2 regions of the Klebsiella sp. KE9456 genome follow, and region 2 is predicted to be linked to the other one. Evidence: predicted binding sites of a transcription regulator. Region 2 holds the regulator's gene; the other holds the start of a gene.

Region 1 (4,214 bases), on a different contig from region 2:
TCAGTCAGATACGTCAGGCCATTTGCGTGCCGCGCAACGCTCCGCAGCACTATGAGTGGGTGTGCCGCTGTCTTTCTTTATGGATAGCGGACGGGACTATTGCCGGAATGGTGAGCCGCCATATCGGCAATCGCTAATCGTTAACTGCGCTTCCCGCTATATTGCGCGAACCATGCCAGCATTCGCTGCCAGCCCTCTTTCGCCGACTCTTCATGGTAGCTGGCGCGATAATCGGCGTTAAAGGCATGACCTGCCTGCGGATACACGACGATTTCCGCCGTGGCATTGGCGGCCCGTAGCGCCTGACGCATGGTTTCTACCGTGTCCTGCGGGATGCTGTCATCTTTCGCGCCGTAGAGCCCTAACACCGGGGCGTTCAGATCAACGGCGATATCTACCGGATGCCTCGGCGAGTTAAGCGACTTCTCGCCAATCAGTTTACCGTACCAGGCAACGGCGGCTTTGAGCTGCGGATTATGCGCGGCGTACAGCCAGGTGATGCGTCCGCCCCAGCAGAAGCCGGTAATGAGCAGGCGATGGGCGTCGCCACCGTTGCGGGAAGCCCAACTGGCGACGTGATCGAGGTCGGCCAGCACTTGAGAGTCCGGTACCTTTTGGACGAGTCCCTGGAATAGCGAAGGGATGTCGCTAAAATCATTGGGATCGCCCTGGCGGAAGTACAGCTCTGGCGCGATAGCCAGATATCCCTCCTTCGCCAGACGGCGGCAAATATCACGAATATGTTCGTGCACGCCGAAAATTTCCTGCACAACGATAACGACGGGCAGTGGGCCTTCGACCTTGTCCGGACGGGCATGGAATGCGGGCATGTTATCCCCCTGGGAAGGGATAGATGTCTCCCCGAAGACGATGTTCTCATCTGATGTGTGCACAGCGGTAGAGGCATGCGGCGTGGCTGCAGGCGCAAAGCCGGTTTGCTTGGTTGTCGTCATGGCATTCTCCGTACCCTTAATGTATTAGCGCATCAATAACTATAGCTGCTCTGGACAGGACGTTAGCCAAACACAGTGCCCGAAACCGGCTATCTTTTGTTCAGGGTTCTGTGATTCAGTTTGTTAATGTGATGTTTATCACTATTTCGTGGAAAATTATTGCAATGAGTTTAATTCATAGTGATAAGGGTCACAAAAATGAACCAGTAGCTTCTGTAAAGTACCGTTTTGCTTCTGCTGATAATTCTACCCACAGAGGAGTTTTTTATGTCCAGGTCTGATGTCTTTCATCTCGGGCTCACCAAAAATGATTTACAAGGGGCTACGCTGGCTATCGTCCCTGGCGATCCTGAGCGTGTGGAAAAGATCGCCGCGCTGATGGATAAGCCAGTTAAACTGGCATCTCATCGTGAATTCACCACCTGGCGGGCTGAGCTGGAGGGTAAAGCGGTGATTGTCTGCTCTACCGGTATCGGCGGCCCATCGACCTCTATTGCCGTGGAAGAACTGGCTCAACTGGGCATCCGTACTTTTCTGCGTATCGGTACTACCGGCGCGATTCAGCCGCACATTAATGTCGGCGATGTGCTGGTGACTACCGCTTCCGTTCGCCTGGACGGCGCCAGTCTGCACTTTGCGCCTATGGAGTTCCCGGCGGTGGCTGATTTTGAATGCACCACCGCGTTGGTTGAAGCGGCGAAATCCGTTGGTGCGACAACGCATATTGGCGTAACGGCTTCCTCTGATACCTTCTATCCGGGACAGGAACGTTACGATACCTTCTCTGGGCGCGTCGTGAGCCGTTTTAAAGGCTCAATGGAAGAGTGGCAGGCGATGGGCGTGATGAACTATGAAATGGAATCCGCCACCCTGCTGACCATGTGTGCCAGCCAGGGTCTGCGTGCCGGGATGGTTGCCGGAGTTATCGTAAACCGTACCCAGCAGGAAATTCCGAACGCAGAGACCATGCAGCAAACCGAAAGCGATGCGGTGAAAATCGTCGTGGAAGCGGCGCGCCGCCTGCTGTAATTTTCTCTTTTCTACTCAGGGCTGGATGTTCTGGCCCTGCCTTTTACATAGAACTTCTCAGGAAAACCCTTCCCAACTGGACATTTGTACAGCACAATTCTATTTTGTGCTGTATGTGGTTGCCGCAGGGGGCGTTGTGGATATCTCGATTCTTATTAGTGCTGTTGTGGCGCTGGCCGTGGGGATTATCGTGGGCTGGCTGGCAACGAAAGCGCACGCCGATCAAATTCGTGCCGATCTGACAGAAGAGCGGCGCGAGCTGGATATTGAGCTGAGCGCGGCCCGTCAGCAACTGGCGCAAGAGTCCCACTGGCGAGAAGAGTGCGCGTTGCTGAATAATGAGCTGCGCAGCCTGCGTGATATCAACACCTCGCTGGAGGCCGATCTTCGTGAAGTGACAACCCGCCTTGAATCCACACAACTGCATGCGGAAGATAAAATCCGCCAGATGGTTAACAGCGAGCAGCGGCTTAGCGAACAGTTTGAAAATCTGGCAAACCGCATATTTGAGCACAGTAATCGACGCGTTGATGAGCAGAATCGCCAGAGCTTGCACAGCTTATTGACGCCGTTACGCGAGCAACTGGATGGCTTCCGTCGCCAGGTGCAGGATAGCTTTGGCCAGGAAGCGCGGGAGCGCCACACCCTGGCGCATGAAATCCGCAATCTTCAGCAGCTAAATGCGCAAATGGCCCAGGAAGCGCTAAACCTGACCCGCGCGCTGAAGGGCGATAACAAAACCCAGGGCAACTGGGGCGAGGTGGTGTTGACCCGCGTACTGGAAGCATCAGGGCTGCGGGAAGGACATGAATATCAAACCCAGGTGAGTATCGAAACGGACAACCGCGCACGAATGCAGCCGGATGTTATTGTCCGTCTGCCGCAGGGAAAAGATGTGGTTATTGATGCCAAGATGACGCTGGTGGCCTACGAGCGTTACTTCAATGCTGAAGATGATTACAGTCGTGAGGCGGCGCTGCAGGAGCATATTGCCTCGGTGCGTAACCATATGCGCCTGCTGGGCCGTAAAGACTATCAGCAACTGCCAGGGCTGCGCTCGCTCGACTATGTTCTGATGTTTATCCCTGTAGAGCCCGCCTTCCTGCTGGCAATCGATCGTCAACCGGAGCTGATTAGCGAAGCGTTGAAGAACAATATTATGCTAGTGAGCCCGACGACGCTGCTGGTGGCATTGCGTACCATCGCTAATCTCTGGCGCTATGAGCATCAGAGCCGTAACGCGCAGAAAATTGCTGAAAGGGCGGGGCGTCTGTATGACAAAATGCGCTTATTTATCGATGATATGTCAGCTATCGGCCAGAGCCTGGATAGAGCTCAGGAAAATTACCGCCAGGCAATGAAAAAACTCGCATCCGGGCGCGGCAACTTGCTGGTTCAGGCGGAATCATTCCGTGGTCTTGGCGTGGAGATCAAGCGTGGAATTAATCCGGAGTTAGTTGAACAGGCGACAGCACAGGATGATAAATATCGCCTTACAGGCGATGCTAACTCACCGGAAGATAATGAATGTTCATCAGAATCTGCTGCTGCGGCAAGGCATGAGAAGCGCGCTCAGACACGTTGAAGCGTATGGGAAGTGCGCTAAACCTGTTACACTCAACGTACATTTTCTTAATAAGCAAGCAGGCATTGAGATGGTTGAGGATTCACAAGAAACGACCCATTTTGGCTTTCAGACAGTTGCCAAAGAACAGAAAGCTGACATGGTTGCGCATGTATTTCATTCTGTCGCCGCAAAATATGATGTGATGAACGATCTGATGTCGTTCGGTATTCATCGTTTGTGGAAGCGTTTCGCCATCGACTGCAGCGGCGTGCGTCGAGGGCAAACGGTGCTGGATCTGGCCGGTGGTACGGGCGATCTGACGGCGAAATTCTCGCGTCTGGTCGGCGAAAACGGCCGTGTAATGCTGGCGGATATCAACGACTCTATGCTGAAAATGGGCCGTGAGAAGCTGCGTAATACTGGCATCGTCGGCAATGTCGAATATGTCCAGGCTAACGCGGAAGCGCTTCCTTTTGCGGACAATACTTTTGATTGCATTACCATTTCATTTGGCCTGCGTAATGTCACCGATAAAGAAAAAGCGCTGCGATCCATGTATCGTGTGCTGAAACCGGGCGGTCGCCTGCTGGTGCTGGAATTCTCGAAACCGATTATTGAGCCGCTTAGCAAGGCCTATGACGCCTACTCTTTCCATATACTGCCGC
Region 2 (4,214 bases):
GCTACGAAAACCAGGTTCCATACCGCCAGTGTCGCCGCCAGATGAGCGCCAGCGACGCCCCGCGCAGGGCAAGAAAAACCGTCAGCGCCAGCCACAAACCGTGATTCCCGAGAACCGGTAGCGTTAACAGCGTCAGGGCAAATCCCGCCGCCGCCACAACCATACTATTACGCATCTCCGCCCCGCGCGTCGCGCCGATAAACATACCGTCCAGCAAATAGCACCAGACACCAATCACCGGCAGTATCGTCTGCCAGATGAGATAGCGGTCGGCCAGTTGCTGCAATGAAGGCAGAGACGTCAACACGCTGATGATCTGCTCACCGGCAAGGCTGTAAATCAGCGTAAACGCCAGCGCCACCATCCCTGACTGGCGACAGGCCGCACGCCAGACGACAAGCAGTTGACCGTCATCGCGCGCGCCGTAGGCCTGCCCGGAATGGGCTTCAACGGCATAGGCGAAACCATCCAGTGCGTAGGCGGTAAAGGTCAGCATAGTCATCAGTACCGCATTGACCGCCACCACATCGGCGCCGAGACGGGCCCCGAATACTGTCACCGCCCCGAAGCAAAGCTGTAGCAGCAGCGAACGCAGCATGATGTCGCGATTTAACGCCAGCAAACGGCGTATGTCGCCACGCCAGGCGTTTTTCAACATCGACAGGGGAACGCCACGCAGCGCCAGCACGCGTCTCACCATTAACAGTCCAATAAAGAAGGTGGCGTATTCTGCCGTGACCGTCGCCAGCGCCGCTCCCTGAACATTCATATGCAGGCCGATCACCAACCATAAATCGAGCGCAATGTTAAGAACATTGCCGACCACCAGCAGGATCACCGGCGCCCGGGCATACTGCACACCAAGCAGCCAGCCCAGCAGGACCAGATTCGCCAGCGAGGCGGGCGCGCTTAGCCAACGAATCTCAAGAAAGTGCCGGGCCTGTACGAGCACAGATTCACTGCCGCCGACAATATGTAGCGCCAGATTGATTAACGGCCCCCTGAAGAGGACGATCGCTACCCCGGCGGCCAGCGCCAGAACAATCGGCTGCACCAGCGCGCGCGCCAGCCGCTGCGAATCGTTTGCGCCAAATGCCTGCGCCGTCAGTCCGGTAGTGCTCATGCGCAGAAACAGAAGCAGCATAAAAAGGAAGCTGGTGGCCGTTGCGCCAACCGCCACGCCTGCCAGATAAACTGGGCTGTCGAGGTGACCAATAACGGCGGTATCCACCAGTCCCAACAGCGGAACGGTGATATTGGAGAAGATCATCGGTAACGCTAAGCGCCACAGGGCTCTGTCAGCAGAGTTAAAAAGCATGGAAGAGGAGCCTGAATGGAAGTAAACGACGCAGCATCATGCATCAGCGGATAATGCTGCGGAATGGCGAGGTTATTGCCAGTTGCCGTTGCGGATAACGCCGACAGCCAGGCCTTCAATGGTAAAACTTTGTTCGCGCAGATCGACCACGATCGGGGAAAATTCGCTATTTTCAGGCAGCAGCTCAACGACGTTGCCCTGCTTTTTCAGCCGCTTCACGGTGACTTCTTCGTCAATGCGCGCCACAACCACCTGACCGTTGCGCACATCCTGCGTTTTATGCACCGCCAGCAGATCGCCATCCAGAATCCCGATGTCTTTCATTGACATACCGCTGACGCGCAGCAGAAAATCGGCGCTCGGCTTAAACATGGATGGATCCACCTGATAGTGGCCTTCAATATGCTGCTGCGCCAGCAGCGGTTCACCTGCGGCAACGCGGCCAATTAGCGGCAGACCGCTCTCTTCCTCCGTCAGCAAGCGAATACCGCGAGAAGCGCCAGAAACGATCTCGATTGCGCCTTTACGCGCCAGCGCCTTCAGGTGTTCTTCCGCCGCGTTTGGGGAACGAAACCCCAAGCGCTGAGCAATCTCCGCACGCGTCGGCGGCATGCCCGTCTGGCTGATATGATCCCGAATGAGATCAAACACCTCCTGCTGCCTGGTCGTTAACGCTTTCATTCCGCCCCCTGGGTGTATATACAGTTATGCTGTGAGTATATACAGCTAACGGTGATTTTGGAACCATATTTCACACAAAAATCAGCAGTTTCTTTCCATTTTGCGAACCGATACGGCAAGAGTCAGCGATAGTTCGCCCACAACAGCATTCCCCAGGTCATCAGCGCGATAATAATCGCCAGCAGAACCGCCGCGGACCCCAGATCTTTCGCCCGTCCCGAAAGGACGTGACGCTCAGGACCAATACGGTCGACGACGGCTTCAATGGCGCTATTGATAATTTCAACTATCATCACGAGCAGAACCGAACCAATCAGCAGAACCCGGGTGACGGCATCGACGTCCAGCCAGCAGGCTATTGCCACGGCAATAATGGCCGCGATACCTTCCTGACGAAATGCGGCCTCGTTGATCCACGCCGCGCGAAATCCTTTACAGGAATACCCTGCGGCTTTAATAATTCGGGTTAACCCGGTGGTATTATTGGCCATCAAACGAACCTTTTAATGTAAATAACGCCAATGAGTGTACGCGTTTGCCGCGTTACACCGGAAATTTTGCGCACTTTCTGTTATTCTTGCCGCGCATTTGCATGATTAACCAGGGGCTTCATATCGTCTATGTCTGGCTGGCAACGAATTTACTATAAATTACTGAATTTACCATTAAGGGTGCTGGTAAAAAGCAAGTCTATTCCGGCGCAACCTGCCGAGGAATTAGGCCTGGATACCTCGCGCCCTATTATGTACGTCCTGCCTTACAATTCGAAGGCGGACCTGCTGACGCTACGCGCTCAGTGTCTGGCACATGAGTTACCCGATCCTCTGGAGCCGCTGGAAATCGATGGCTCTCTGCTTCCGCGCTATGTATTTATCCACGGCGGCCCGCGCGTATTTACCTATTACACGCCAAAGGAAGAGTCCATCAAGCTGTTCCATGACTATCTGGACCTGCACCGTAATCATCCCGATCTGGATGTACAGATGGTGCCAGTTTCAGTGATGTTCGGTCGTGCTCCGGGGCGCGAAAAGGGAGAAGAAAACCCGCCTTTACGTATGCTCAACGGCGTGCAGAAATTCTTTGCCGTCTCCTGGCTGGGACGCGACAGCTTTGTGCGTTTCTCGCCTTCGGTCTCTCTACGTAAGATGGCGGACGAGCACGGCACCGACAAAATTATCGCTCAGAAACTGGCCCGCGTGGCGCGCATGCACTTTGCCCGCCAGCGTCTGGCAGCCGTCGGGCCGCGTCTGCCAGCCCGTCAGGATCTGTTCAATAAACTGCTGGCGTCAAAAGCCATTGCCCGCGCGGTGGAAGATGAAGCACGCAGCAAGAAAATCTCCCATGAAAAAGCGCAGCAAAACGCCATCGCGCTGATGGAAGAGATTGCCGCCAACTTCTCCTACGAGATGATCCGTCTGACCGACCGTATTCTGGGCTTTACCTGGAACCGTCTCTATCAAGGGATTAACGTCCATAACGCCGAGCGCGTTCGTCAGCTGGCGCACGACGGGCATGAAATTGTCTATGTGCCCTGCCACCGCAGCCACATGGACTATCTGCTGCTCTCCTACGTGCTGTATCACCAGGGGCTGGTGCCGCCGCATATCGCCGCCGGCATCAACCTGAACTTCTGGCCTGCGGGCCCGATTTTCCGCCGCCTGGGCGCGTTCTTTATTCGCCGTACCTTTAAGGGCAATAAGCTCTACTCCACCGTCTTTCGCGAATACCTGGGCGAGCTGTTCAGCCGCGGCTATTCCGTGGAATATTTCGTGGAGGGCGGTCGTTCGCGTACCGGTCGTCTGCTGGATCCGAAAACCGGCACCCTGTCGATGACCATCCAGGCGATGCTGCGTGGCGGTAATCGTCCTATCACGCTGGTGCCGATTTATATCGGCTACGAACATGTGATGGAGGTCGGGACCTACGCCAAAGAGCTGCGCGGCGCAACGAAAGAGAAAGAAAACCTGCCGCAGATGCTGCGCGGATTAAGCAAACTGCGTAATCTCGGTCAGGGTTACGTGAACTTCGGCGAGCCGCTGCCGCTGATGAGCTACCTGAACCAGCATGTACCTGAATGGCGCGAGTCTATCGATCCTATCGAAGCCGTTCGTCCATCGTGGCTCACACCGACGGTGAATAACATCGCTTCGGATCTGATGGTGCGGATTAACAATGCCGGTGCGGCAAACGCCATGAACCTGTGCTGCACCGCGCT

The links. The regulator LexA, encoded in region 2, represses DNA repair genes until DNA is damaged. The targets are predictions, from matches to a motif close to TNCTGTATGTACATACAGNA.
Region 1: the regulator LexA is predicted to act here: its motif matches at 2,090-2,109, upstream of rmuC (DNA recombination protein RmuC).

Annotation. Positions count from the first base shown of each region.
Region 1 is NZ_JBDYQK010000023.1:70,436-74,649, forward strand. Features, by position in the region: gene ABK821_RS20640 (transporter substrate-binding domain-containing protein) at 1-137, shown strand, start outside; gene ABK821_RS20645 (dienelactone hydrolase family protein) at 141-953, opposite strand; gene udp (uridine phosphorylase) at 1,221-1,982, shown strand; gene rmuC (DNA recombination protein RmuC) at 2,119-3,567, shown strand; gene ubiE (bifunctional demethylmenaquinone methyltransferase/2-methoxy-6-polyprenyl-1,4-benzoquinol methylase UbiE) at 3,638-4,214, shown strand, end outside.
Region 2 is NZ_JBDYQK010000025.1:39,043-43,256, reverse strand. Features, by position in the region: gene dinF (MATE family efflux transporter DinF) at 2-1,318, opposite strand; gene lexA (transcriptional repressor LexA) at 1,391-1,999, opposite strand; gene ABK821_RS21270 (diacylglycerol kinase) at 2,122-2,490, opposite strand; gene plsB (glycerol-3-phosphate 1-O-acyltransferase PlsB) at 2,620-4,214, shown strand, end outside.